DNA from 2 places in the Paenibacillus sp. Z3-2 genome. Region 2 is predicted to be linked to the other one. Evidence: predicted binding sites of a transcription regulator. Region 2 holds the regulator's gene; the other holds the start of a gene.
The links. Region 2 encodes Rex, which represses fermentation and respiration genes when NADH is low (regulators of the CRP and FNR family bind a similar motif). Its sites were predicted from a motif close to TTGTGAAATATTTCACAA; they were not measured.
Positions count from the first base shown of each region.

Region 1 (15,330 bases), 940 kb from region 2:
AACGGATGGGCAAGTGGCACACATATTCCAGCAATTGAGCACCTGGATGAGTATGAGCTTACCGCAGTGGGAACAAGTAATATGGCAAGTGCAAAGGAGAGCGCAGAAGCTTTCCGCGCAGATCACGGATTTGATAACATCGAGGAGTTGGCTCATCATACCGATGTTGATATGGTGGTTGTTAGCATTAACGTTAGGGAGCATTATAATGCAGTCAAAGCCATCGCTCCCGCTGGCAAACCAATCTATTGTGAATGGCCCCTGGGTTCTAATACAGAGGAAGCGCTTGAAATGCAGGAATGGGTATCCTCTGCTCAATTGCCAAATGCGATTGGACTTCAGGCCAGACAAGCACCAGCAATTCAGTATGTGAAAGATTTGTTGGCAGAGGGCTATGTTGGGAATGTGTTGTCTGCCAACCTGAAGATCTCTATAGATGGCATGGGTGGCGTTGGTGACAAGTCGACTGCGTACTTGTTTGATCGGAAAGTTGGAGGGAATTTGCTGACCATTGTAGGGGGACATAATCTGGATGCCTTCACTTACATGCTTGGGGACTTTACAGAATTGTCTGCCACCACAGCTCAACAGTTTCCAGAAGTTAAATTGGTAGATATTCAGAAAGTCATCAAGAAGACGACGGATGATCAAATCATGATTACAGGAAAATTGACTAATGGGGCAGCAGCCAGCGTTCATATTCAAGGTGGAGTTAAACATCAGACTGGACTAACGCTAGAAATTTTCGGAGACAAAGGAACGATCGTGCTGAGTGCACCTGCATCCATTCAATTCGGATCACACCAATTACGCGGTGCAGGAACAATGGACAACGAACTTCGTGAACTAAGTATTCCCGATTCCTATTACGATGTTCCTGATTCACTTAAAACCGACTCCGGATTTGTTCTAAATATAGCTCAAGCTTATCGTAAGTTCGCCCAAGATATCCAAGAGGGGACATCCTTGACACCTAATTTCGCGGATGCGGTAAAACTTCATCAGTTACTTGATGCTGTCGAAAAATCAGCACAGAGCGGTGAACGTCAATATCTATAATCTTCAAGGAGAAAAACGTTATGAGTAAAAGAAGTGAGATGCAACTGGCACTACAGATGGTTTCGGGATATGGAGCAGAATTCAGTGCGTGGAGAATGCCGGGGACAGATCCCGGTGCTTATACGAACACGGATAGTTATGTGGAACGAGCCAAATTGGCCGAAAAAGGGAAATTTCATATGATTTTCATCGCTGATACACCAGCACTAACCGTTAACTTAGGTCCTCAGACACCTATGTTCCCTATGGATCCGATGCTGGCACTGATGGCAGTAGCTAGAGAGACCACGCACATTGGACTAGTTGCTACGCTATCTACGACATTTAATTATCCCTACAACATTGCACGTCAGTTCAAAGCACTGGATGTAATCAGTCATGGACGTGTGGGATGGAATGCGGTTACCACATCCGATCCTGTAGCAGCGGCAAACTTTGGGGCACGGGTAGCAAGTCGCCAGGAACGCTACGACAGAGCACATGAAAACATTCAGATTGTTCAGTCCTTATGGGGAAGTTGGGAATCAGATGCTTGGACGTTAGATGTGGAGGGAGGGGAATTTGCGGATATGAACAAAATCCGACCTATTAACCTTCAAGGTCAATATTACGCATCTCGTGGTCCTCTGCCGATTCCTCCATCCGAGCAAGGACAGCCGGTTATTTTCCAAGCTGGAGGAGGAAGTGAGGGACTTGAGTTGGCGGGGAAATACGCTTCAGGTGTGTATGCTAATCCATATGACATAGAGTCCGCTCGTGAGCACAGACAAGCCATTCAACAAAGTGCTATTCGTTTCGGTCGAAACCCGGATGATATTAAAATGTTTGCAGGTTTTATGTTTTCTCTGGCTGCTACGGAAGAAGAAGCGTTGGAACGTCGAAAACAGCTCATGAGTTTTAATCCTGAGGAGATACCCAATCGGGTAAGTTACCTTGGTTCCATGATCGGTATACCGCTCTCGGTAAACTCGGTAGATATTGATAAACCATTAGCACCAAACTTGTTGAAAAATGCATATGCCAACCCAATGGACCCCCGTTCCGCAAGGGCTTTGAAGTTACTTTTAGAAGGATTAACGATTCGCGAGGTTCTGGCCCATGGCGTTATTAACTATCACCCAGTGGTTGCGGGTACCCCCGTACAAGTTGCTGATTTCTTGGAAGAATGGTTTTTGGCAGGTGCATGTGATGGATTCTCAGTGGTACCGGATATATCTTTTGACGGAGTTGCCGATTTTGTCACCATGGTTGTCCCCATTTTGCAGGAACGCGGTCTGTTTCATAGAGAGTATGAAGGGAAAACACTACGCGAGAATATGGGTGTTCCTTATGAATATGGAATGCGGGAAAATGAAATAACCAATAGATAGAGGAGAGGGCTTTTATGAATAACACACTCGAATTGCTTCATAACCATACATCGTATCGTTCTTACACATCTCAACCTCTGACTGCGGAACAACGAGATGCAATCTTTCAGGCAGCGAATCAAACTTCATCGTTCAGTCTTCTGCAGGCTGTATCCATTATTCGCATCACAGATCCAGTTCTTCGAAAAAAAGTCAGACATCTGTGTGTCGATCAACCCTATATTGAAGAAGCGGCAGAATTCTGGATCTTCTGTGCAGATTTCAACCGAAATCATGAAATCGCTCCGGATGTGGATATTGAATATATTGAATTTCTGTTGATTGGTTCATTCGATGCCGGCCTGATGGCACAAAATGCGTTAACCGCGGCCGAATCGATGGGACTTGGCGGGGTGTTCATTGGTGGGGTCAGAGCCAATATTAGCGAACTATCTGACGTATTGAATTTACCTAAATATGTTATCCCTCTGGTGGGTTTATGTATCGGTAATCCAGCTGGAGATAAGCCGGAACTGAAACCACGGCTCCCTCAATCCATGGTATTGCTTGATAATCAATACCAACCAATGGATCAAGAGAAATTAACAATCTATGATGAGACCATGCTGAAGTATTATGAAAATCGTCCGACGAGAGCTCCTTTCACCGTAAAAAAAGTAAAAGGATGGAGTGACCATATCCAGGATCACCTCGAGAGAAGTATTCAGCCGCAAATGATGCCCTATTTGAACAAGCAAGGTTTTGCCAAAAAATAACTCTTAAGGACGACACTAAGGTGAATTGACACCTATATCTCTCCATGATACATTTAGTCTGCTAAATAATTCGGATGCTAGGGAGGGATCGTTCATGACAGATGCAGTAGATTGTGATATTCGACAGTCCTTAGATCGAATTTCCTCCCAAATGCGTCGAAATTATAGTGAATCTCTTCGGGAACTTAATCTCTATGTAGGACAAGATAATTTGTTGTATCGGTTGTGGTTGGGTGATGGGGTAACACAGATGCAATTAAGTGAACATATGAAATGCGAACCACCAACGGTTACGAACATGGTCAAATCACTGGAGCAGAACGGATTTATATATCGTAAACGTGATGTACAAGATGCAAGAATCATGCGTATCTTTCTAACCGATAAGGGCAAAGAATTAGAAAAACCGGTTGAGCATAAATGGAGAGAGCAGCAAGAGAAATTACTTCAATCCATTTCTTCGGAAGATCGGCTGATATTGAGGCAATTAATGCAACAAATGGAACGAAATATCCTTTAACTTGAGCCAAGTTTCAAGATAACTAAATGAAATGAACGAGACAGAGTCGCTATTATAGCGGCTTTTTTTATTTGCCAATACCTTTACTTCCTTAAACAGAACAAGAACTTGTACTGGCAGTTTCGGAATTTACGATTAAATACCTCTAATGCTGGGATAGGATTGTGATAATTCAAGTTAATTTTGTTCATTTAGATGTTCATGAGATTACAGTACACTGAAACAACATACAAACGGAACATACTACACACCAAAAATTTGAGGAATTATAATTCGTTGGAGGGTTTAACGTGAAGACCAAAAACATCTGGTTTAATCAACCTGCTGGAACATGGGAAGAGGCATTACCTATCGGAAATGGAACTCTTGGAGGCATGATTTTTGGGAAAACACAGCTCGAAAGAATTCAGCTTAATGAAGATAGTCTGTGGTATGGTGGTCCGATGCAGCGGAATAATCCTCAAGCACTTGAATCTTTATCTCAGATCAGAAGCCTGATTTTTGACGGCAAGATTAGTGAAGCAGAAGAACTCGCAGCAGTTACTCTGGTAGGTGTTCCTGACGGGCAAAGACATTATGAGCCATTAGGGGATTTGTACATCGCTATGGATCATAGTGAACAAGAACCGAATGAATATCAAAGACATCTCGATCTGGAACAAGGCAAGGTAAACGTGAATTATATGGCAGATCAATCCATATACAGCCGTGATTATTTTGCCAGCTACCCGGATCAAGTACTCGTTGTTCATCTCAACTCTAGCGTGCCTGGACAGTTATCTTTCTCCACTATTTTTGGCAGGGGAACTGTCCTGGAATCAACACGATATTCCGATATTCTTAAGCATCCTGTTGGTTTCCAATCCTATCTGGACCGAATCGAGAAGTATGGAACGAATAATTTGATTATCCGAGGAAGAAGTGGGGGAGAAGAAGGAATTCGATTTTTTTGCGCGATTCGCCTTATATCTGAAGGAGGACAGGTTCACTATTCAAGCGGTCAGCTTTCTCTGAAGAATGGTAATTCAGCAACAATTCTAATCTCGGCTTGCACGGATTTCCGAGTACCCAAGGGACAACTTGAAGCGGAGTGCCTCCGCAGAATTGAGGCTGCTTCAGCGAAGCCATATAGCGAACTGCTGGCGGGTCATGTCTCGGACTATCAGTCCTTATTCAAAAAGATGGATATACATCTCGAAGATGAAAATAAAGATGTTATATGTTCCGAACTTCCAATCGATCAGCGCCTTGAACGGCTTAGAGCTGGTAAGCATGATCCGGAACTGATGAGTCTATACTTTCAATTTGGTCGCTATCTGCTTATCTCAAGCAGCCGACCAGGTTCTTTACCGGCAAATCTTCAAGGGATATGGAATAAAGACATGCTCCCTATATGGGATAGCAAATATACAATTAATATTAATACACAGATGAACTACTGGCCTGCAGAAAGCTGCAATCTGTCTGAATGTCACGTTCCATTGTTTGATTTTATAGATCGACTGCAAGTCCGAGGAAAGGAAACCGCTAGCATGATGTATGGATGCAAGGGGTTCGTTGCTCATCACAATTCGGATATCTGGGCAGACGCTGCTCCGCAGGATGTATGCATGACATCGACGTTTTGGACCATGGGAGGAGCATGGCTCTCATTACATCTGTGGGACCACTACGAATACAATAAGGATGTTGAGTTTCTCAAAAAAGTTTACTCCACGATGAAGGATGCGGCTATGTTTATTCTGGATTATCTAATAGAGGATCCTTCCGGCAATTGGGTGATATGTCCTTCGTCCTCACCGGAAAATCGCTATATATTAGAAAATGGAGAGTCGGGGGCTTTATGTTTTGGGGCTTCAATGGACAATCAGATTATTAGAGAACTCTTCACACGTTGCATTGAAAGTACCCGGATCTTGCAAGAAGATGATGAATTCGGAGAAGTACTCCGTAGTGCTTTGACCAAAATACCGGAGACCTGCATTGGAAAACATGGTCAGATCCAAGAGTGGAGTAACGATTATGATGAATCGGAACCTGGTCACAGACATATTTCCCATTTATTCGCTTTGCATCCTGGAACGCAAATTACGTTGCAATCTACGCCTGAACTGGCTAAGGCAGCTCACGTAACACTCGACAGAAGATTGGAACACGGTGGTGGACACACAGGATGGAGCAGGGCGTGGATTCTCAACATGTGGGCACGATTAGAGGAATCGGAACTTGCACACGATAACATCGTGGAACTTCTACGTTCCTCCACGTTACCCAATCTGTTCTGTGACCATCCTCCATTTCAAATTGACGGGAACTTTGGAGGTACTGCAGGCATAGCAGAGATGCTTCTCCAGAGCCATAACGGAGTAGTCAGATTGTTACCTGCTTTGCCGGCAGCATGGCCAAAAGGATATATTCATGGTATTCGGGCTCGTGGCGGATTTGAAATAGATCTGGAATGGGAAAATGGTCGTCTGTTAAATACCAGAATTCGCTCTATTGCAGAATCAAGAGTAACCGTATCCTATCAGAACCAAAAGATAGAATTGACCTTTCCTGGCCCCAATTCAATAATTGAATTGAAAGGATACGACTGGAGTAGGGCATAAAAAGTTACCTAATCCAGCAAGCTATACTTTTCATAGTTATATTAATACTCAAAAAAAGCGCAACAAACGATATCGTAGCAGCGTCTATTCATCCATAGAATACAACAGGAGTGAAACAAATGCATGTAAAATGGATGACGATTATAGGTGGTGTTCTCGGCTCCATGCTTATAGGGGCGGCGAGTGCAGCTGCGGAAGAACGTTTTGTCGATCTGCAGCACTCCAAATGGGCTGAGGATGGCATTGAGTACATGGCGAAGCGTGGAACAGTAGCGGGATATGGCAACAGAATATTCAAGCCTGAGGCACAGGTGACGAGGGCACAAGCCGTCACTTTTATGGTTCGGGAGCTATATCCAGATCAGCTTCAAAAAGAAGTAGAAGGCACGATATATGCGGATGTCCCAACTACACACCCCTTCCATCGAGAGATCGCAATAGCAGCTAAAAATGGACTTGCGAGTGGTTTCCCTAACGGGACCTTCCGGCCGGATGCGCCGCTTAGCCGCGCAGAGACTGCGGCGTTCCTTACACGCGCATATTCACTAGCGGAAGGTAATGAACCCGCAAGATGGACAGATACGGATATGCATTGGGCAGCAGCACCCATTCTTATCATGAGTTCCAATGGTTTGGTCGGCGGTTATTCGGATGCTACTTTTCGTCCAAATCAATCTGTCACGCGAGCTGAATATGCCGTATTTATGGCGCGAGTGATTCGTTTCGAACGTGAAGGCGCCATTCGTACACAAGATTGGGACAAACTGATATCCTATATGACGGTAAGCGAGCAAGTCGGCCAGATGCTTATGCCTGATATTAGGCAATGGAACGGTAAAGCGACGACGACCGTTAATGATGGATTGAAACGCACTATCCATGATCAAGACTTGGGCGGACTCATTCTTTTCGATAAAAATATTGTAGACGTGAAACAGCTTACAACCTTTACACACCATCTGCAAAGGGAAGCCGGCGACATTCCTCTATTTCTTAGCATCGACCAAGAAGGAGGCGTGATTAAGCGCATTCCAGGTGGGACGAATCTGCCGGGTCAAATGGCACTTGGTGCAACCGGAGACACAGCACTGGCCGAAGCGGCCGGTCAGCTGACAGGGGAGGAACTGAAGGCACTGGGGCTGCAGATCAACTTTGCTCCGGTGCTTGACATCAACAGCAATCCAGACAATCCCATCATTGGCATCCGATCATTTGGCTCAAATGCAGATTTGGTGTCCGGACTTGGTCTCGCAACAATACAGGGCTTACAGCAATCCGGGGTGATGGCGGCAGTTAAGCATTTTCCGGGGCACGGAGATACGAAGGTAGACTCCCATCTCGGAATGCCGGTACTAACTCATAATCGCGAGCGGCTTGATGCGGTAGAATTGAAACCGTTTCGGGCTGCGATTGAAAATGGGGTAGAGATGATTATGACCGCGCATATTGCTTTCCCTGCCATAGATAACGAGCATGTCACTTCGCTCAAAGACGGAGAACCTGTGCCGATCCCGGCTACCTTATCGAAAAAGGTACTGACCGGACTGCTTCGCGGAGAGCTGGGATATGAAGGTCTTATCATTTCGGATGCTTTTACCATGAATGCAATTGCGGAGCATTTTGGGGAGAATAAATCGGTAGAACGCGCCGTTTCCGCAGGAGTTGATATCATCCTTATGCCGAAAGATTCAGCAACCGCTCATCAATCGCTGGTGAACGCGGTGAACAATGGAATTATCGCGGATGAAACCATACATGCATCCGTGAAGAGAATATTGGAGATGAAATCGAAATATGGTTTGTTTGAACGCAGCGAGTCGCTTTCACACAAGCTAGCTCAGCTTAATGGTATCATCGGATCGAAGGAGCATCGAGCAGTGGAACGGACAATCGCTGAGCGAGCAGTCACTGTACTCAATAGCCGCGAAGGTGTGCTTCCTGATCCAATTAAGCAAGGCGACCGGGTTGTTATTGTCGCAGCCGAGCAGGAACAGGCAAAACAGCTTGAGAAGCAACTGTTGCAAGCCGCTAATAACCTGTCGTTAAAGACGGAAATATCACTTGTTGGACAAGGCAAAACGAATGAAATGCTTCAGGCAATTAGCAAAGCCAATTACGTCATTCTAGCTTCTTACCAATTCCGTAATGTGGCCAGCCAGTTTGGATGGAGCGATTATCAAACCTTGATTAATATGATGAACAAGAGTAATCAGCGATACACGCTGTTGTCACTCGGTAACCCTTACGAAACGATCTATTTGAAGGACGTGCGCTCTGGGATTGCTGTGTATGGAAAGCAGGAGCCGAATACGTCTGCCGGGATCAAAGTATTGCTTGGCCAACTGAAGCCTGAAGGAAAGTTACCCGTACAAACGGATTAAATGATAAATAAATGAAGAAAAAAACGGATTCCATATACGGGATCCGTTTTTTATTTCAATTATTGATTTCACTGATCCATGTACATAGATGCTAACCTCACTCGGATATTTCCTCGCTACAGACAAAATGAAGCAGCATCTTCACAAACTGCTCCCTGATCCGCGTATCCATTGCATTGGATTTCGACGGATCGATCTTAACGATCCTCTGTAGCATACCCATCATTGTTGTGAAGATGAATTGAGCAAGCTCGAGTGGAGGGGACGGATTCTTGATACTGCCGTCAGCAACGCCTGTAGTTAAAGCATGCAAGAGAAAATGGTCTTCTTTCCCTTGCTGGTTGAATCGTTCGTACTGTTCTCTTAATTCAGGACTAAAATCATACATCTCATAGTTGATATCAAATAATTGAATAAATCGGATGTAGTCTGGATGATCCTGGGCAAACACAACCCATGCATTCAACATGACCGTGAGTTGTTCTCGCCCGTTCATGTCCTTCGTTGATATACGACTAACCTCATCTGTTAAATGTTCAATCAGTTGCATCTGAATGGCTAGAAGAAGCTCATCCATAGACTGAAAATGTTTGTAGAAGGTCACTCTGCTAAGTTCAGCTTTAGTGCACACATCCTTAATCTTCACCTGGAGCAATCCATATTTCAAAAAAAGTTCCTTACCTGCTTCAATCAAATCATCACGATGTTTATTTCTCAATTGTTGATGCCAGTTTTCATTCACTTGTATACCGTTGTCCTTTCTTCGAACGAAATGCGTTCAAGGTCAGTCCGAGAGAAGCGAGCAGCATAATTGCACCAAAAATATACGGGAAGTTTATGTTTTTGTCAAACAATAGCCCTGCGATCAGCGGACCAATTACCGTTCCGAGACTGGAGAATGTGGTGTTCAGACCCGATGCATAACCTTGCCGATCTCCTGCATTCTTGGATATTAACGTGCTGACCGAAGGCCGCAAAAACGAATTAAAGGCAAAGAATAACGCAGAAGCGAACAACAGAAACACAAGGTTGACCTTAATTAACATTAACAATAAAGCTATAGGTGTGATTATTAAGGAGAGACGGATCAGCTTAACTTCACCGATTCTCTGTACGAACCAATCCAAAAGCCAGATTTGCACAACGATACCGATAATCGCACCCAAGGTAATAATGATGGAGATCGTCGCAGCGTTGAATCCGTATTTTTGCTCTGCAAAAAGAGCGAATACCGTCTCATAACTCATGAGGCCAAAGGTCATGACGAGCAACACAATCAAGTATTTGAAATAGGGGACTTTAAAAGAACTCCAGATCTTCTTGCCCAAGTGATCTCCTTTTTGAAGACGGATGGAGACAGTTCTTTTCTCGGGGGGAAGTGTCTCAGGCAATAGCAGCGTCATTAGTGCCGCAATCAATCCCAGACCCGCTGCGAAGAAATAGGGCATGCGAATGCCCATCTCGGCAATGAGACCGCCCAGACCAGGTCCGAGAACCATCCCCAAGTTCATAGCTGCGCCGAAATAGCCCATGCCTTTCGCACGTGTCTCTGGCGTTGTAATATCCGCGACATATGCGAGGTTGGCAGGAACCATTAAACCGAGACTGATTCCACCGATAAACCGTGCGACATAGAGGAACGGCAATGACGTCGACAGCGCAAATATGATATCTGAAATGACAGACAGAAACATTCCGGCCATGATCAACTTTTTGCGTCCAAATCGATCAGACAATTGTCCCCCCAGAGGTGAAAAGAAGAATTGAGCGGCACCGAAGGCTGCAACTAAAAATCCTGCTACTGTGCCTCCCGCATGAAAAAGCTTCAAATATTCCGGTAATATGGGGATGAGCATCCCTTGCCCCAATAAAGCGATAAACAGATTTAACATCAGAATGAACAGTGGAAAGCGAACTGATTTTGGTAATGTACTCATAGTACGTCATAATCCCCTTCATTTACATCATGTTAACCTTTACAATATGTAACCCATTTTAATGGGTTCGAAGGAGATCTGTAAATGTTTTTTTAGTGAAGCAGTCTAATGAATGGAGTTATAATTGACTTCATATGGAGGTGGGAAAGGGTGAATTTAGAAGAATTGTTCACGGTACATGTAGATATCGAGAACACATTTGAATTACAGAATAGCGAAGAACATTCGGTGGTGATGATTACTTTTTCAGGCAGCGTAACCGGAAAGTACTTTGAAGGAATCGTGCTGGGTGGAGGAGTGGATACTCAGATCATTGGGAAGAATGGGGAACCGCATACGCTATCGGCAAGATATATGCTCCAAGGAACCGACAACACAGGGCATTCCTGCAAAATCTATATCGAAAATAACGGAAATATTGATAAAAATCTCAAAACGGCCTTATTTCGCACGTCCCCCAAAATGATTACGGACAGCAAAGCCTTATCCTTTTTGAACCGTGAGACACTTGTTGGAGAAGGTTATCCAACGGAGTCTGGAGTAGACATAAAAATATACAGAAAACTGCTGTAATTGCGAAGGGGAAAAGTGAAGTGCAATAGCACGTTTACACCCAATGAATCAATAGCTCCATTGGGTGTATTTTTTGTTTTTCACCAAGTTGTCAGAAAGAGTTGATCCTTTCTTGAACGTTTAGGGTAGAACACGTGTCATGGATTGAATTAGCAAAAAATAAAGATATAATAATTTTGATTAATAGGCTTGATTAGTACTTTGAGTGCATCAATATCAGATTTTAATAGGCATCCAACTCTTGCTATAATCGGGAGACCAACAGGAGTAAACGCATTAAAGGTGTGGCAAGATATCGTCATACCTAACTTTGTGAAATTTTTCGCAACTTTGCATTGAGATTGGACGAAGCTGATATTGAATGTTACAAAATTTGAACAGAGTTTGAAGGGAGGCAGTATAACGAAATGGCTATTGATACGGTGTTATGGAGCAGGCTGGTGACCGGTTTGACGCTCGGGTTCCACGTTATTTTTGCAACGCTGGGTGTCGGTGTACCCTTGATGATCGCTATTGCAGAGTTCATCGGTATTCGGAAGAAAGATCACCATTACATACTTATGGCGAAGAGGTGGTCACGAGGGTTTGTTATTTCTGTCGCGGTTGGTGTCGTGACAGGCACAGCGATATCGCTGCAATTGGCCCTGGTATGGCCGAATTTTATGAAGCTGGCCGGGAATGTCATTGCACTGCCACTATTTATGGAAGTATTCGCGTTCTTTTTTGAAGCCATCTTCCTGGGCATTTACCTGTATACGTGGGATCGGTTCAAAAATCCTTATATCCACTGGTTGCTGACCATTCCGATTGTCGCCGGGGCAGGTATGTCTGCTGTTTTTATTACTACAGTGAACGGATTCATGAACCAGCCTGAGGGCTTTGTCATGGAAGCAGGCCAATTCATGGCAGTGAACCCCGTGCAAGCGATGTTGAATACGGCGACATTCTCCAAAGTATTCCATGTCTTAAGCTCGGCTTATCTGACAGGAGCTGCTCTGTTAGCAGGAGTAGCAGCCTTTGCGATGCTGAGAAAAGGGGTGTCGGCCTATCACAAGAAAGGCCTGAACCTCATGATGGCCGTTGTGCTGGTATTCAGTTTATTAAATTCCTTAGCTGGAGATGTATCTGCCAAGTTTTTGGCTGAGCACCAGCCAGAGAAACTCGCAGCTGCCGAGTGGCATTTCGAGACGGAAAGCGGCGCGGATTTGATTTTATTGGGATGGCTGAATGCTGAACATGAAATTATAGGCGCACTACATTTGCCGAAGGTGCTTAGCTTCCTCGCCTTTGGAGATTTTAACGCCGAGGTAACCGGACTGAACGAATTTCCACCAGATGAGCATCCACCCTTACTTGTGCATTATTTGTTCGATCTAATGGCTGGAATTGGTTTCGCTCTGCTCGCGATCTCATCCCTGTATTTCCTCTTTGTGTTCTGGAAGAAGCGCAACCAACTGAACAAGTGGATGCTGCGTATCATTGCACTGAGTGCACCGCTTGCTTTTCTGGCCGTTGAGATGGGCTGGTTCTATGCAGAGATCGGGCGGCAGCCATGGATCATCCGAGGTTATATGCGAGTAGAAGAGGCCGCTACTTCTTCACCGAGTGTAAGAATTTTATTTTTCGTCTTCTTGCTTCTATACATCGTGCTCGGCGTCATCTGTGTTCTCGTATTGAGACGTTTGTTCAATAACAATCCTGCTGACCTTGAGATGGAGAAATGGTTGAAAGAGAAGCATGATCAATCAGCCAAGAAAGGGGATCAGGCCTGATGAGTTATGAATTGATTGGTATATCGGTACTCTGGCTGTTCTTGTACGGCTATCTTATTGTAGCTTCCATTGATTTTGGAGCAGGTTTCTTCGCCTTTTATGCACGCCTGACGAAGCAGGATCACCTGATTAATCGTCTGATCTCCCGTTATTTATCACCAGTCTGGGAGATCACCAATGTATTTTTTGTCTTTTTCTATATTGGCATCGTCGGGTTTTTCCCGGATACCGCTTATTATTATGGCTCCGCGCTGCTGGTTCCGGGAAGTATTGCTGTCATTTTACTTGCCATTCGTGGTTCATTCTACGCCTTTGAGAACTATGGTTCCAAAAATAACATCGTATATCTGTTTTTATACGGTGCTACCGGGTTGCTTATTCCAGCGTCGTTGTCTGTGGCACTGACATTGTCTGAAGGTGGCTTTATTTTGAAGCAGGGAGATACCGTTTCCCTGGATTACTGGGCGTTATTTACCAACCCGTTATCATGGAGCATCGTTGGACTGGCCATCGTATCCGTATTGTTCATTAGCGGGTCATTTCTAACATTTTACGCTTCTCGGGCAGAGGATCATTCGGCATTGAAGCTGATGCGGAACTATGCTTTGTTCTGGAGCACACCGACCATTATTCTCGCGCTTACTGCATTTATATATTTGGGTCAACACAATGAGCGTCATTTTCAAAACATGATGGATTTATGGTGGCTGCTGGCGCTCTCTGTCGCATTTTTCATGGTTGCCATGTGGCTGTTATATAACGGACGCCGTTACGGTTTAGCTTTTATATGCATCATGCTGCAATTTTTCACAGCCTTTTTCGCTTACGGGATTGGGCAATATCCTTACATTCTTGATCCATACATCACCATTCAGAGTAGCGCCACATCACCTGCAATGGGCTTCGCACTCGTCGTTGTGTTTATCGGTGGTCTGTGCCTGTTAATTCCTTCTCTTATTCTGGTCTTCAAACTGTTCCTGTTTGATGCGGATTATGTGAAAGGGAAAAAATAAAGGAGGAGCGTTCTGTGAAAAGGAAAGCTAAATCCAATCTGATCTCTCAGCAAATGTCTTTACAACGAAAAAACAGGCTTTTCCTTGCGATGATTTCGCTGGCCCTTGGTGTAGCTATTGTAAGCCAGGCCACATTGGTGGCTGAAGCAGTCCAGCGAATCTTTGTAGAGAAAGCTTCCTTTTCATCCGTGTTTCTCTTACTGGGCCTATTGCTGGCTGTCATGGCTGTACGTGTACTGTTGTCGTATGGTAACGGGAAAGTGGGCTTGCATATGGCCGCCCGGGCCAAGACGAATATGCGAGCATCTGTGTTGCAGAACCTAACCCGCGCTTCCATGCCTTCAACCCTGAGTGGACAGACGGGAGGAAAGGTCAGCATTGCTCTCGATGCTGTAGATGAGGCTGACAGTTATTTCAGTCAATATATGCCTCGAATGATGGAAGCCGCGATGATCCCGATACTGATACTGGTTGTTACGTTTACGCAGCACGCCAACACAGGATACATTATGCTGTTTACGGCACCGTTTATCCCACTGTTCATGATTTTGGTGGGACTCCAGACGAAGAACAAATCAGAAGAGAAATACGCGCAGCTGGCCGAGTTTTCCGGTACATTCTTGGATTCACTTCAAGGGCTGGTTACGTTAAAAATATTCGGACGGGCTAAACGTCAGCAACAGGAGATTGAACGCAGTAGTCTGGGTTATCGTGATGCCACGATGGGCATTTTGAAGATTGCATTTACAAATACGTTTATGCTGGAATCGATCGTGATGTTAAGTATCGGTATTGTTGCGCTCGAACTTGCCATCCAGTTACTTGTTTTCAAATCGATGACCTTCCACACGGCCTTTCTCGTGTTGTTGCTTGTCCCCGAGTTCTACAGTCTGTTAAAGAATACGGGAACGGCTTTTCACAGCGGTCGTACCAGTATGGGAGCGATTCGCAAGGTGGAACAGATGCTTGCGGACACAAGTGTCACAAGTATGCCAACTGAACATGAGAACGCTGAGAAGGCTACACATACCCGTGATACTAATGATCTAATGGTGCAGCAGACTGGGGTACATGCCCCTCGTACGGAGTTGATTCCAATGCCACCAACCATTGAACTGGATCATGTCCGGTTCCAGTATGCACCTGATTCCTTTGGACTTGAGACAGGCCAGATCTCGCTTGGACCGGGAGAACAGATCGCTATTGTAGGCAAAAGTGGTTCAGGTAAAACAACGCTGCTTCATCTCATTGCCGGTTTGCTGAAACCTGATTCGGGAGCGGTTTTGGTTAACGGAAGCCAGCTTTCGTCATACGATGAGGCTGCATGGTTCGAGCGTGTTA
Region 1 is NZ_CP096397.1:3,034,949-3,050,278, forward strand. Features, by position in the region: gene M1D71_RS13640 (Gfo/Idh/MocA family protein) at 1-1,059, shown strand, start outside; gene M1D71_RS13645 (NtaA/DmoA family FMN-dependent monooxygenase) at 1,080-2,429, shown strand; gene nfsA (oxygen-insensitive NADPH nitroreductase) at 2,444-3,184, shown strand; gene M1D71_RS13655 (MarR family winged helix-turn-helix transcriptional regulator) at 3,279-3,704, shown strand; gene M1D71_RS13660 (glycoside hydrolase family 95 protein) at 3,995-6,313, shown strand; gene M1D71_RS13665 (glycoside hydrolase family 3 N-terminal domain-containing protein) at 6,433-8,694, shown strand; gene M1D71_RS13670 (TetR/AcrR family transcriptional regulator) at 8,792-9,436, opposite strand; gene M1D71_RS13675 (MFS transporter) at 9,429-10,631, opposite strand; gene M1D71_RS13680 (DUF3237 domain-containing protein) at 10,782-11,204, shown strand; gene M1D71_RS13685 (cytochrome ubiquinol oxidase subunit I) at 11,612-12,976, shown strand; gene M1D71_RS13690 (cytochrome d ubiquinol oxidase subunit II) at 12,976-13,989, shown strand; gene cydD (thiol reductant ABC exporter subunit CydD) at 14,043-15,330, shown strand, end outside.
Region 1: M1D71_RS13685 (cytochrome ubiquinol oxidase subunit I) is a predicted target of Rex. The motif match lies at 11,515-11,532, and genes of this name have one in related genera.

Region 2 (15,330 bases):
TTCCGAAGAAAAGCAATGGATAAATCACAGCCCTTGCGGCCCGTCCCCAATACATGAAACCAAGACCTGGTATCAGGTTTAATAGAAATGCGAGTAATTTGTTACGATCTGAGTGCACAGTCGTCATCCTTTCTTTTCAGGCAATGCGAAACCATTTATGGTTTAGGCTTGAAGGTATCCAGCCATGAAGTGGCTGCCTCCGTCCATTTCTCCGTGAAAGACCCTCTGTGGTCGCCATCCTGGAACTTGTGATACGGGGCTACCTTGTCAAAAAGTCCAGACGAGAGGAAGATCAATGTCAGACAGGCTGCTACCGCATAATGAAACACTTTATGTTCAAGCCAGCGCCGGTTTCGTCCAGCGCGGGATTTACGTTGAGGCTTGGAGGATTGAATACCCACAATCCGATGCATCACTGAATCTGCAAACCCTGTCGGGTCAGGCAACGGAGGCAGTTCCTGATGGATGCCGAGTGCTTCCAGATAACTGTCCATCGCATCTGTGTCTTCCATCAGCAGCTGTTCCATTCTGCTCGCTTGAGTTTCACTCATACGGCCTTCAATATAATCAGCCCATTGCGCAGCGGTATACTTCTCCTGTTTACTCACGCCATTCATCCTCCTTCCAATGATTCCGAATCCACTGCCGGGCACGATACAAACGGGATTCCACGGTTTTCACAGCCACCTGTGCATCACTGGCAATCTGCTCGTAATTTTTCTCACCTAAATAATACGCAGTGATAATGTCACGGTGCTGAGCAGGCAACTGATTAATACGTTCGCGAAGTTTATCCTGACGTTCTTCACGAACGAGACGGGCAAGAACGTCTTCATCCCGTCCTGGCATGTTTATTATTTTTTCTTCTCCACCCAGATCCTCAGCACTTCGTCTGCCCAGCTTGCGTTTGGCATCTATCGCTTTGTGAAAGGCGATTCGGGTTAACCACGTTTTGAAACCTTCGGAACGGTAGTCGGGGAGAGACTTATACATCTGAATGAACGCCTCCTGAGCTGCATCCTGAGCATCCTGATCGTTCCGCAATACGGAATAGGCCACATGGTACACATGCTGGCTATATTTATCAATCAGAGTACGCATCTGAGATGTATCTCCTTGACGGATTTGTTCGATTACGCGCGCTTCATCAATAACTCTCCCCTCCTCTCCAATACAATAGACGACAGCTTGTGTGGTAACCCCTGCGTGATCCATCAAATTTTTTTAAAAACAAAGTGAATTCATTGCCTGAAAGGTTGATGCCGCTAAGAACTCATCCAATCTATAATCCAAAAAAACAGGCACAGAATGACTTCTGGCCTGTTTCTTGTCCTTGCCTACGCTGGAATTAACGTCCACCGTTACGAAACCGCTGCGTGTATGCCTTGGCGTCTTGAACCGTCTTGACACGATTGCGGCTCCACTCAAGCAGAATTCGATCGATATACCGGAAATGTACTTTACCTGCAAAAACCGCTTCCTTCAGAGCCATTAGAATCAGTTCCTCTTGATAACGATCCTGATCCAACCAACTGGATATCGTCTCGCACTCCATTGGAGAGAGCGGACGGCCGAATTCTTTTTCAAAGATGGAGAACATATTTCGTTCTTCCTCTTCTTTTTGAACACTGTTCGAATCTTGGCGTGCTGTACTGCTGTTCTGCTGTTCTGCACGGAAAGCCGCTACTCCTTCGGCAGTGCACGTTGCAAGCTTGGCATATAATCCATGCAAATCATACCGTTCGTACTGGATGTCACGTTCCTCGTCACGATGCTCGACAATCGCAATATACCCATCTCGCATCAGTCGTTGCAACATTCTCGCAATACCTTCTGGTGCAAGTCCCATGCGTGTAGCAAGCTCTTCAAGCGTGGGAAACTCATTGAACTCTGCTTGACGGAACCCTAGCAGTTGAATCAGAAGAAGCACTTCTGCATCGGATAGGCCCAGCTGGTGATAATAACGTAACAAGGCATAAGGCAGGTGAGCTGTGCCCGAAGTCATGCCATAAGCTGCTCCATCCAACCAAGCTTTGGATGTCGTGTCTTCCATAGACGCTCCTCTATTAAGCATTAAGGGTACAGACGATAGAGCATACGTGGGAATGCGATTGTTTCACGTACATGATCCAACCCACAGATCCATGCTACCGTCCGCTCCAATCCCAGACCGAAACCGGAGTGAGGAACCGATCCGTATTTACGCAGATCCAGATACCATTGATACGCTTCATCCGAGAGGTTGTGCTCCTCAAAACGTTGTTGCATCAATTCCGGATCATCAATACGCTGCGAACCGCCAATAATCTCTCCGTAGCCTTCTGGTGCGATCATATCAGCACAGAGTACAACTTCTGGACGATTCGGATCTGGTTTCATATAGAAAGCCTTAATTCCAGCAGGGTAATGCGTGATAAAGACGGGTGTATTGTACTTCTCAGCAATCGCTGTTTCGTGCGGTGCACCAAAGTCTTCCCCCCAAGGAATATCGAAGCCTTGTCCATGCAGGAATTCAATCGCTTCATCATACGTAATACGCGGGAATGGAGCTACGATGCCTTCGAGTTTGGATACGTCACGACCGATGGATTCCAGTTCTGCACGGCAGTTTTTCAGCACGGATTGAACGACATGAGCGATAAATTTCTCTTGTACGCGCAGACTTTCCTCGTGATCTACAAAGGCCATTTCCGGCTCAATCATCCAGAACTCAATCAAGTGGCGACGTGTTTTGGACTTCTCTGCGCGGAATGTTGGACCAAAGGAATATACTTTGCCCAGCGCCATGGCTGCGGCTTCCATATACAATTGACCACTTTGCGTCAAATAAGCATCTTCATCAAAGTATTTGATATGGAACAGGTTAGTTGTTCCTTCCGCAGACGATGGTGTCAAAATCGGAGGGTCCACTTGTGTGAATCCGTTACCATCAAAGAACTGCTGAACAGCGCGAATAATCTCTGCACGAATCACCATAACCGCACGTTGCTTCGTGGAACGAAGCCATAAATGACGATGATCCATCAAGAAATCAACACCATGCTCTTTTGGTGTAATAGGATAGTTTTCAGTCAGGTGAATGATCTCAACCCCAGTTACTGTCATCTCATAACCAGATGCGCTGCGGGGTTCCTCACGAATAATACCTGTAACATACAAAGAGCTTTCTTGTGTCAGGCTCTTGGCATTGTTCCAGATCTCTTCACTAACTTCACTTTTCACAACTACCCCTTGAATATATCCGGTTCCATCACGCAGCTGCAAAAACTGAATTTTACCGCTGGAACGTTTGTTGTTAATCCAGGCACCGATTGTCACGGTTTCGCCCACATGCTCGTTCACATTACGAATTACACAATTCGTATTCATGCCATATCTCCCCTTGATTCCTGAAATTTGAAAATGCAGCGGGCAGGCTTATGCCTGTCCTCTGCACTTCCTTGTCATTCTATATTTACTTTACAGTTAGATTACTGAGAATTCAATACGATTCGGTGTGTATCGCGTGCAATGACCAGTTCTTCGTTTGTTGGCACAACGAGAACTTCCACTTTGGAATTCGCTGTTGTGATCCGGCGGGGTTCGCCGGAACGAATGGCATTTAACGCTTCATCCAGTTCAACACCCAGGTAAGTAAGCTGCTCACATACTTTTTGGCGAAGAACAACGGAGTTCTCACCTACACCAGCCGTAAATACGATCACGTCTACACCGTTCATTGCAGCTGCATATGAACCAATGTATTTACGCAGACGGTATTCGTACATTTCAAAAGCAAGTGTGGAGTTGGCATCGCCATTCTCCATACCTTCCGTAATCTCACGCATATCACTGCTGATTCCGGAGATTGCGAGCAATCCACTGTGTTTGTTCAACATGGAGTTCACTTCGCTTACGCTCAGTTCTTCCTTGTTCATCACATAAGGTACGATGGCTGGGTCAAGGTCACCAGAACGCGTTCCCATCATCAGTCCTTCAAGTGGAGTCATGCCCATGGAAGTATCCACGGATACGCCACCTTTAACTGCTGTTACACTGCCGCCGTTACCAACGTGACAAGTGATGATCTTCAGATCTTCCACTGGACGATCCAGATATTCAGCAGCTGCTTTGCTTACGAAATCATGGGAAGTACCATGTGCGCCGTAGCGACGTACTTTATATTTTTTGTAAAGTACACGCGGAATAGCATACAGATATGCTTTTTCCGGCATCGTTTGATGGAACGCCGTATCGAAGACCATTACTTGTGGAACACCAGGCATATTGGCTTCAGCCGCACGAATACCCATCATTGCTGCCGGGTTATGAAGCGGAGCCAAGTCGAACAAACGACGAATTTCAGCTTTGGCAGCATCATCTACCAGTGCAGATTCCTTAAACGCTTCACCACCGTGAACAACACGGTGTCCAACAGCTTGAATTTCACTTACAGAATCCAATACACCACTTTCTTTGTGAGTCAAAATATCAATGACTTTACGGATTGCTGTTGTGTGTTCCAAAATTTCACTAACTTCTGTAACATCCTCACGGCCTGTCGGTTTGTGTGTCAGAATGGAGGAATCCATTCCGATCCGCTCTACCAGACCTTTAGCCAATACAGATTCATCAGTCATATTATACAGTTGATATTTGAGCGAGGAACTCCCCGCATTAATTACGAGTACTTTCACAGTCGGTCACCATCCTTGTCGTACTTGAAGAATCCTTCGCCTGTTTTAACACCCAGGTGTCCTGCACGCACCATTTTTTTCAGGACCGTGGAAGGACGATATTTCAATTCTCCGAATTCACGGAACATTCTTTCGAGTGCAGCTTCAACAGAATCCAATCCGAAACGGTCAGCCATTTCGAGTGGTCCATGTTGGAAGTTGTATCCGATACGCATTGCATCATCGATATCTTCAGCAGATGCAACACCTTCTTGCAATACATGCAACGCTTCGTTAATCAGCAGGCAGATCAAGCGGGAAGTTACGAATCCAGGTGATTCATAGATCATTACTCCTTTTTTGTCCGCTACTTCTTCTACAAATCGTCTGGTTTCTTCGAATGTCGTATCCGAAGTTTTCAGTCCACGAATAATCTCTACAAGATCAACCCGGGAAACCGGGTGAATAAAGTGCATACCAATAACACGCTCTGGGTATTTGGTCGAGCTTGCAAGCTCGGTCAAACTCAGCGTGGATGTGTTACTTGCCAGAATGACATTGCTTGGGCAAACTTGGTCCAGTTGGCTGAATACTGCTTTTTTCGCATCCAGATCCTCTGAAATAGTCTCAATGACCATATCGCAAGTTCCAAGTTCAGCTAAATGAGCTACCTTGGTAATACGGGAAAGAATCAATTTCTTCTCCGCTTTTGTAATCGCCCATTTCTCCAGTTGTTTATCCAGGTTCGTTTCGATCATGTCATATGCATGATCCAGTTTTTGTGTTGTATGCTCCACGAGAAGCACATCAAGTCCTTTGGCTGCGAGCATCTGGGAAATACCTTGTCCCATCGTACCTCCACCGACAACTCCTATTTTTTTGAAAAACATGGTTCTGCTCCATCCTTTCGGTTCTCTATTTCTCTATTGTACCCTGTTCGCCGAAAATTACAAATTTCGACCCAACATATAATAATATCTTAGCACGAGTGAAATGTAAAAAAAAATAACCAGCATAAATAAATTATGCTGGTAAAAGGGCACTGTCACGAAATTGACAACGAAATTGCTCGCCTGACAATACTTCCTCCCGAATCAGGATGTCGAGTGAGTTGTCGAAAATTGTCCGTTGTTCTTCAAGCAATCGCTTCGTCTGTTCCATCAGATCTTGCAGAATCAATTTATTCTCCCGCATGAGTTCTTCGGTTGTAACCATATCCATGTTCACAATACCAAGTGAAGTCAATCCCGAAGCCATCATGGTCTGTACGACATTGGTTGCCTGATCAAAGTCATTGCGTGACCCAGTGGAACGTCCACCGTAGTACATTTCCTCCGCAGCGGCTCCTCCGAGTGCAATCATGATCTGCTCTTCCAGGAAGCGCTTCGTATAGAGGAACTGTTCCTGTTGCGGGTTGTGACGTACATATCCTAGCGCCTGACCACGCGGACTAAGTGCCACCTGACTAACACTGCCTGGACGAACGAGTTCAGCCATAATGGCATGTCCCAATTCATGAATGGCGACCCTTTTCTTCTCTTCCACACTGGACTCACGGTCTGTCTTCTCACCCATCATGACTTTATCAATAGCCAGGGACAAGTGCCGCTGTTCAATGTTCAACAGCCCGTCCCGCATGGCGTATATTGCTGCTTCGTTCATAACACTTTCGAGTTGTGCACCGGAGAAACCATACGATTCTTCAGCTGTCTTCTCCAGATTAACTTCTTTCATCAGAGGTTTATTCACCGCATGCAGTTCCAGAATATGCTTTCTGCCCTTCTTGTCAGGCAAGTCCACTTGAATGTGGCGGTCAAAACGTCCCGGGCGCGTCAGAGCGCTATCCAGCATTTCCTTGCGGTTCGTTGCAGCGATAACCAGAATTCTTGGCGTATCAGAAGAATAGATTCCATCCATTTCCGTCAGGAGCTGATTCAGTGTCTGATCATATTCACGCTGTTGACCACCTTCACGTTTACCCCCGATGACATCGATCTCATCGATAAAGATAATAGCATTTTCCTTATTTTCCTTGGTGGCACGGGTTCTCGCGTCCTTGAACAAATCCCGAATTCTGCTGGCACCCACACCCACATACATTTCCACGAATTCACTACCCGCTGCTGCTACGAAAACAGAATCCGTGTAATGGGCAGCAGCCTTCGCCATCAACGTTTTCCCCGTTCCTGGAGGGCCCGTCAGCAAAATCCCTTTTAACGGGCGAATCCCGAACTTGCGGATTTCTTCATGTTTGATGAGAAAGTCAAGTGCTTCACGCAATTCCTGCTTGGCACTGTCCTGACCTCCAATTTCTTCAAAAGTAAGCTTGGAAGGTCCTTTTTTCTTCCGTTTACGTTCCTGTGCAGCGCCTACTGTAATCCCGCCTCGCATTTGCATCATGAACAGCAAAGCTCCGACAATCACCGCTGCAATCAGAATCGGAACAATATTAACACCAGTAAAAGCAAGGAAAATGATCAACACGGGAAAAAATCCGATGGCAACTTCTTTTGTCCACTTAGGCATTAGGCCACACTCCTATCTGACCGGGCACACGCGGCAGAATAATAAACTTGCTGGCATCTCCGTCTCTGAGACTGACATATACATTGTTGTCATCCATAGCTGTATTTACCTTCATACCATTCGTCGCCATCTTCGACAACGTAGGTGTAATCTCGGTGTACTGCTTGTTCTCCATCGCCTGAGCTACGGTAAACATCGCATCACCCCACCAACTTTCCAGTGCTTCACTGGAATGATCCACAACATCCAATTTCAGTGAACGTGTTCCAATCAAGGTCTGTCCTTCTTTGTGAATATATTGTACCAGTCTGCCCAAATCAACATCGGGTTGCAGATCCAGTTTCAATTGTACGTCATTGCGGTTAATAGTTAATTGAACGTCATTGACTCCATCGTACTGGGTAACCATCTTTTCAATCGGATTCTGCACAGCTACCTGTCGATACACAAACCAACCTCCAAACAACACAACGGCTGAAATGACGGCAGTTAAAGCAATAGGCAATACTTTTAGCTTCAAGTGAATTACCCCTCCCAGATTTTGGCCTAACCTACTGGCTTATTGGTATAAACGAATATGTGCACATAGACTCCTGCGAAAATTCCGACAGGACTATTTGTTTTGAATGTAACTTCGAGTACATATCTGAGTATATCACATCGTATATACAATTTCGAAGGCGAAAATATGAATAAATTATTAATTTTAACTATTTAAATCAAATATGTTTACAGACAACACAAAGAACCGGTTCAGTCGGATATCCGCCTGCCGGTTCTTTCATTTCAAAATTTACTAGTTGAATCACGCTATTTGTTCTAACTGTTCGGTAGTGTGTAGACCAGGTCCACCTCTTCTCCATTGCTAAAACGATAAAAGCGATAGTGGTTATGCGTACCGTCTTTATAATACACTTGCCACACATATATTCCATTCACAACTCCGGGCATGATTCTTTTAATTTCACCGGCAGGAACTTCAGAACTAAAGCGATTGCGTATCTGCGTTTCGGACATGCCATTCTGCAGCAACTCGCTGTGTATAGCGTTTGCACCCGTAGCAGGTTGATTGTTTGCATCGAATTTCACCCAGACCATAACATCCTGGTTATCCTTGTTTTTGCCGATCAGGGTCCAGTAGATGTTATCAGAGCCTTCTTTATCTCCCCAAATGTACTTTCGCAATTCATTATAGGATGTAATGCCCAGTTGCTCCTGTGCTACCTGTATGGCGAGAGCTTCTTCCTTGCGCTGGTCCTGCGTGACATAGACGTAATAACGCTGAAGTCCAAACAGAATCAGAACCAGTGCAAGTAGCGAAATCCATATCCACTTCTTTTTTTTCTTCAAAAGCCGAACTTCCTTTCCCTATGATGCTCTGTCCTGCAATTAACGACCAAGCAGACCATCAAATGCCAATTGAGACTCACGCAAAATGCGCTCTTCATCCAGCGTCAGACATTCGCCATGCTTCACCACTTGCTTCCCATCCACCCATACGTGCTCTACATCTTTGGCAGAAGCCGAATAGATCGTATGCGAGATCAGGTCTGTATGTGGATAGAAATGTGCCTGTTCAATGTCCAGGGCGATAAAATCAGCCTTCATGCCGACCTGGAGTGCTCCAGTATTGTTTAAGAAGATGGATTTGGCACCGTATGACGTGCCAAGCAGTAATGCTTCTCCTGCAGGCACTGCAGTCGGGTCACCGGACACGCCTTTATGAATCAATGCAGCCAGTCTCATTTCCTCGAACATATCCAGGTTGTTGTTGCTTGCCGGTCCGTCTGTTCCGAGTGACACGGTAACTCCCGCTTTCAGCAAAGCAGGTACCCGCGCAACACCTGAAGCAAGTTTCAGGTTACTACCCGGGTTATGGGATACAGCCACATCATGACGGGCCAGAATCTCAATCTCTTCATCATTCAGATGCACCGCATGTGCAACCAGGGATGGACGGGAGAAAAAGCCCAGTTTCTCCAGATGTGCCACAGGACGCAGGCCATAATCAGCCACGTTCTGCTCCACTTCACGAAGCGTTTCCGACATATGTGTATGGAGAGGAAGGTTTAGGTCGTTCGCAACCTGTACAAGCTTCTCTATGTAGTCAGGAGGGCAAGTATATGGCGCGTGTGGCGAGATTACGGTTGTAATACGTCCATCTGCCTGTCCATTCCACTCACGCGCAAAAGCAGCCGACTCCTCCAGCTTCCGCAATTGCTCTTCTTCCGAGCACAGCCCAATGACACCGCGTGCCAATGCTGCTCTAACGCCGGACTGTTCCACGACTTTGGCAACCTGATCCATGTGATCATACATGTCCAGGAAGGCTGTAGTTCCACCTTTCAACATTTCAAGCACCGATAGCGAAGTTCCCCAGTATACATCTTGTGAAGTCATCTTCGCTTCCATCGGCCACATTTTTTCCTGCAACCATACTTGCAGCGCAAGATCGTCTCCATGTCCTCTGAGCAGCGACATCGCTGCATGACCATGCGTATTGATCAGACCCGGCAGGAAGAACAATCCTTTTCCATCCACTTTGGTACAATTTTCGTCTCCATCCGGCAATGTCTCACCAATATGCACAATCTTGTCATTCTCGACAACCATGTAACCTTGAACCACATTCCATGTTGCGCCTTCATTAACGGCAAATTTACCGTTGTGGATTACCCATCTATTTGTTGTCATCTTCCTCTTCGTCCTTTCCAGTCTCCAAGTAATAGGCCAAACTAAGCAGATCCGTCGTAAAATCAGCATGGTGAATGCGGATATGCGGCGGTGTTTTTAGAATTGTTGGCGCAAAATTAAGAATTGCTTCAATTCCCGATTCAATTAGCTGATCGGCTACATTTTGGGCTTCCGTATCTGGAACCGTGATAATTCCGATGCGGATATTGTCCGTTTTCACCGCTTCCGTCAATTCATTCATTGGTTTCACCGTCAAACTGTTGATTTGACTGCCAATCTTCGGTCCGTATGCATCGAATACAGCAACAATCTTCATATTGTCTTTCAGATATGCGTTGTAGTTGGACAAGGCCTGTCCGAGATTACCCGCTCCTACCAGAGCTACATTAATTTGCTGATCAATCTTGAGGATGTGACGAATCTTCTCGATCAAATAGGATACATCATACCCGATCCCTTTACGACCAAAATCACCGAAGTAAGCCAGGTCTTTTCGAATTTGGGCCGGATTCAGATCCAGCCTCTGTCCGAGTTCTTGAGAGGAAACAGTAGCCACCTCACGCTGATGCAACTCGCTCAAATATCGCAAGTACACAGGCAGACGTCGTACCACCGCTTCCGAAATTTTATCTGATTTCATTCTTGCTCCCCCTTACCAAGGCCACGATAAAATAGTAGATGAAAAGATGAGCACTCTGTATAAATTCAAAGATAGAAGTGACTTTTTATACAGAATGCTCCTTGTAATTTAGGTTATAAGTTCTTACGTGCAGCTGTGTTGATCCGAAAGATCTCATAAAGTTTAACGCCAAACTGTAGCGTCATGCAATGATATAACGAACAAAACAACCGATTATTCTTGTTCTTTAGCAGGTTTTTCCAACCACTCGGTAATTCGTGGAACCATCTGCTCTGTGAGCATATGCTCCATTTTGGGACCAGGTAATGAATATAAGAAGAATTTACCATAATACGCTTCAATCACCCTTGTATCATAAACAATGACAATACCTCTGTCCTTCGCTGTACGAACCAATCGGCCAAATCCTTGCTTGAAACGAATGACTGCTTGCGGCACAGACAGTTTCAGGAACGGATTTTTCTTTTGCTCCTGAAGCAACTCACTCTTGGCTTCCACCAACGGATGATTTGGTGGTTGGAAAGGCAGGCGCACGATAGCGAGACAGGTTAGCGCTTCTCCCGGGATATCTACACCCTCCCAGAAGCTGCTTGTACCCAGAAGCACCGTAGCTTTTGCCTCCTGGAACCTGCGAGTCAATTTGGAGCGACTTCCGCTGTCAACGCCTTGCCCCAGCAACGAGATATCGTTACCAGACAGAGCCTCCTTCAGCGGATCATAGACCTGTCGCAGCATCTTGTATGAAGTAAACAGAACCATCATGCGTCCACGAGTGGCAATTGCAGTCTCTGCGAGTGATTGCACCAGCATATTGACAAAGTGCGCATCACCCACACTGCCTTTCACACTTGGAAAATCACGCGGAATCACCAGAAGTGCCTGATCGCGATAATTGAAAGGTGATGGCAGCATCGACGTTAACAGCCGATTATTCTCGGAGGCTTCCTGCAAGCCAAGCTGTTCAATCATGAACTGGAATGACTTATCTACAGAGAGCGTAGCCGATGTAAGCACAACGCTTTTCTTTTTGTCGAAAAACAAATCCTTAAGTTGTGCACTGACATCTACAGGTACGGCATACAGCTGGAGAGATTTACTGCGGAACTGGCCGCTGGCTTCCATCCAGTACACCGTTTTGGCGTCATCCATACGCATGAAGAACCGTAGATTCTCCTTCAATGTGGTCAGATCTTTCAGCAAACCTGTGATGTCCGTGATCAGGCTATCTGATTGATAATCATCCTGATCTTCTTTCACCTCAAGCAGCAATTTGTCGCCTTTGCGAACCAAATCGCCTAATGTCACATAGATCTGGTTCTCCAGATCCTGCAACTCCTGCCATTTGGCCGGTTTCTGAGATGCCTTCAAACGCAGGGAAAATTGCCCCGTTTCTCCTGGTGAAGCATCACTTCGTTCAGGTAAAAGGCCGAACAAGGCATCACTCATTCGATCCCATAGCTCCTTAACTTCAAGAGCGAGTGGGAACATCTGATCCACCATTGAGCCCCATTGCACCGAATTTTCATGCCCGGATAACTGCGAACGAAGCATAGGCAGCTGACCATTACGACTGTCTTTAAACAGGCGAGTCAGTGTATGAACCAAGGTAAAATATTTCATATGCATTCCAAGATGCTTACCAGCGACATCCTCCAGATGATGTGCCTCATCGATCACAAGACTCTCATAGGCTGGTAGTAACTGATGCGCTGCTTTTACATCCGTAAATAATTTAGAGTGATTCGTGATTACGATATCCGACAACCCTGCCTCATGTTTGGCGCGATGGTAGAAACATTTGCGGAACCATGGACAGGATCTACCCAGACAGGACTCGGATTCGCTCTGTACCGTCTCCCAGAAGTCTCCTCCGCGTCCGCTAAGATTAAGTTCCTCATCATCTCCGGTTTCGGTCTGCGTAAGCCAGACAATCATCTGAGCCGCTGTGAAATAATCCTCTTTCGGGGTAGCGAATTCACGTTTATTGATTTTGTGTTCAAATTTGCGCAGGCAGAGGTAATGTCCACGTCCTTTGAATACAGCAGCCTTAAACGGAAACGGAACCACTTGAGTCAGCATCGGAATGTCCCGCTCTCTCAATTGCTCCTGCAGATTGATCGTATGGGTGCTGACCATGACTTTCTGTTCTTGCTTCACACTTTCGTAAATAGCAGGTAATAGATAACCCAGAGATTTACCAGTCCCTGTTCCAGCCTCAATCAAGAGATGTTTCTCTTCGTTCAGGGCTTGCCTTACACTGCTGAACATCTGAGTCTGCGCCTCACGCTCTTCATAATGATCCAGCGTATCCTTCAGATTCTCTCGGACCTGGTCCATAAACTGTTCAAAGCTTACACCATCGAGGGGGTTACCCTCCCGCTCATCGCGTGGTGCACCAATATCGGTCCAATCACTCACATTAAGAGCAAGCTGACGATAATAGGTATGTCCGTCCAGGTCCTGAATCGGCTCTGATTCCTTCTCACTGCGCATTCCGTCCAAGAACCAACCCAAGTCACTGTCTTCTGGTGCAAACAGGTCACTGAGCCGTTGAATCGTTATGAGCGGTAATTCCTTCAACTCATCCAGACACTTGAGCAGCACATAAGCTGTCGCCAGTGCATCACTGTCTGCCTGATGAGGGCGATCATGCTGAAAGCCAAATTCAGAAGATACATAACCGAGTTGATAAGAACCAAGTGATGGGAACGTAATCTTCAGAAAATCAATCGTGTCCAGAATGCGACCAGTGAACGGTAAATAACCGCAACGGTCGAGAGCATTCTGCAAAAAGTGAAAATCAAAAGCTACATTGTGTCCAACAAGAACCACATCATTAAGCAGCGGAACCATTTCCATCATCATCTCTTCGAGTGATGGAGCGTCCGCTACATCTTCATCGGTAATACCCGTTAACCCCGAAATAAACGGGGGAATCGGTACACCAGGGTTCACATAAGAACTATATATTTGAGTTATGCTGTAGTCATGATCTATGATGGCAAGTCCGGCTTGTATAATCTCACCGTCGGACTGCGTGCCGGTTGTTTCGAAATCCAATACGGCAAATTTCATTGCAATGTACGGTCCCTTCCATTCCAGTCTATGTTACAGCATAGCAAAAAAAAGGGGATTTGAAAATTAACTCACAAAAAAGCGGTGTCCCCGCCGCTATGCCAAAGGAGGGAACACCGTTTTCTTGTCGCCGAATACCCCCTTTAATGGAGGGTCGTCAGCTGATTTGCATATTGCAATTTTCCTCTGTTCAACCTGCAAGCTTCCATGTTGTACAGTGGTTCGGTCAATGTTGGGTCATGCTGAAGGGCCTGTGCAAACAGTGAACATGCAGCTTCCGGATTCGCAAGCTTGGCTTGAATACAGCCCAGGGCGTTACATACAAGCCCTTTCAAGCGAGGAGAACCCTTAAGGTACATGATCTGCTGCAAATGTGTCCCGGCTTCCGCCATTTGTTCCAGATTCAGATACGCGAGCGCCAGGTAAAAACGAGTCAATGCACTCTCCGGATGGTCGGCCACAACCCGGGAGAACTGCATGATCGCCTGCGGATACATCTGTAACTTGAAATAACCCTGCCCCCGACTGAAACATTCCAGATGGAGTTCAGGCAGAGCGGTGACTGCTTCCTGTTCAGGTTCAAGGGAAGCGGGCTTATCCATCTCCCGCTCCCGCACTTGGCTCATCTTCTCTTCAAACATCAGCCATTCATCCAGCATTCCGTCACTCATCCGCTTAAGCAAGTTCCACTTTTGCAGCAATTCCTGTTTGTTCAGGCCTTCAGCGGAAGGATAGCTCTTGATAATTTCATCTAACATGTCGTTCATTTCTGCGAAAACATGCTGGAACATCGATGCATCCCCACCCTTGAAAAAATGGATTAGTGCAGTGACCTGTACTCATTTTTTGCTTCAAGGGCCGATTTCATTCTCCTTACCAGTCGATTACATAATTGTTGCGTGAACTTCCTGCTTCATCGTTTGTACAGGTTTATTCTGTCCATCTACAAATACAACCGTTGGTTTGTGAGTATTTGCCTCTTCTTGAGACATCATGGCGTAAGAAATGATAATGACGTTATCTCCGGGCTGTACCAGACGTGCAGCTGCACCGTTAAGACATATGACCCCGCTACCGCGTGGTCCTGGAATTACATAAGTTTCCAGACGCGCACCATTGTTATTGTTCACAATTTGCACTTTTTCGTTTTCCATCAGATCGGATGTTTCCATCAAATCCTCATCTATGGTAATGCTACCCACATAGTTCAAGTTGGCTTCCGTTACCGTAGCCCGGTGAATTTTGGATTTCATAAGTGTTCTAAACATGGGACAGCACCTCTGTTTTTTTTAATTTTATATTGTCAATTAATCTTATTTTACCAAATTTCACAGCAAGTGCAATGTGTAGATTGTCACGTCCTTGAACTTCTTCCTGATCTGCGAGCGGCTCCAGACTAGGAAAAGCTTGAATCTCTGCGTAATCGATAACGGCAAGCGGTGAGCTTGTAATCTGCTCACGCAGGATACGACGGATGTCTGCGGCGGTTATAGCCAAACCTGTATCTGCCGCTTCCTGGGCTGCGCGCAGTGCCTTTGACATAACCAATGCCTGAGTACGCTGTTCAGCACTAAGATAGACATTACGTGAACTGAGGGCAAGGCCATCCTCTTCGCGAACAATCGGACAAGGTACAATTTCTACAGGCATATTCAAATCATTCACCATCTGTTGAATGACAGCAACTTGCTGGGCGTCTTTCATCCCGAAAAATGCACGCTGTGGCTGTACGATGTTGAA
Region 2 is NZ_CP096397.1:3,978,273-3,993,602, forward strand. Features, by position in the region: gene M1D71_RS17820 (multi-tm2 domain protein) at 1-118, opposite strand, end outside; gene M1D71_RS17825 (hypothetical protein) at 156-608, opposite strand; gene M1D71_RS17830 (RNA polymerase sigma factor) at 601-1,101, opposite strand; gene M1D71_RS17835 (DnaD domain protein) at 1,349-2,053, opposite strand; gene asnS (asparagine--tRNA ligase) at 2,074-3,369, opposite strand; gene M1D71_RS17845 (acetate/propionate family kinase) at 3,471-4,676, opposite strand; gene M1D71_RS17850 (3-hydroxyacyl-CoA dehydrogenase family protein) at 4,673-5,545, opposite strand; gene M1D71_RS17855 (AAA family ATPase) at 5,679-7,181, opposite strand; gene M1D71_RS17860 (hypothetical protein) at 7,174-7,701, opposite strand; gene M1D71_RS17865 (DUF5590 domain-containing protein) at 8,001-8,531, opposite strand; gene M1D71_RS17870 (amidohydrolase) at 8,571-9,875, opposite strand; gene M1D71_RS17875 (redox-sensing transcriptional repressor Rex) at 9,862-10,515, opposite strand; gene dinG (ATP-dependent DNA helicase DinG) at 10,729-13,590, opposite strand; gene M1D71_RS17885 (tetratricopeptide repeat protein) at 13,734-14,381, opposite strand; gene panD (aspartate 1-decarboxylase) at 14,475-14,858, opposite strand; gene panC (pantoate--beta-alanine ligase) at 14,851-15,330, opposite strand, start outside.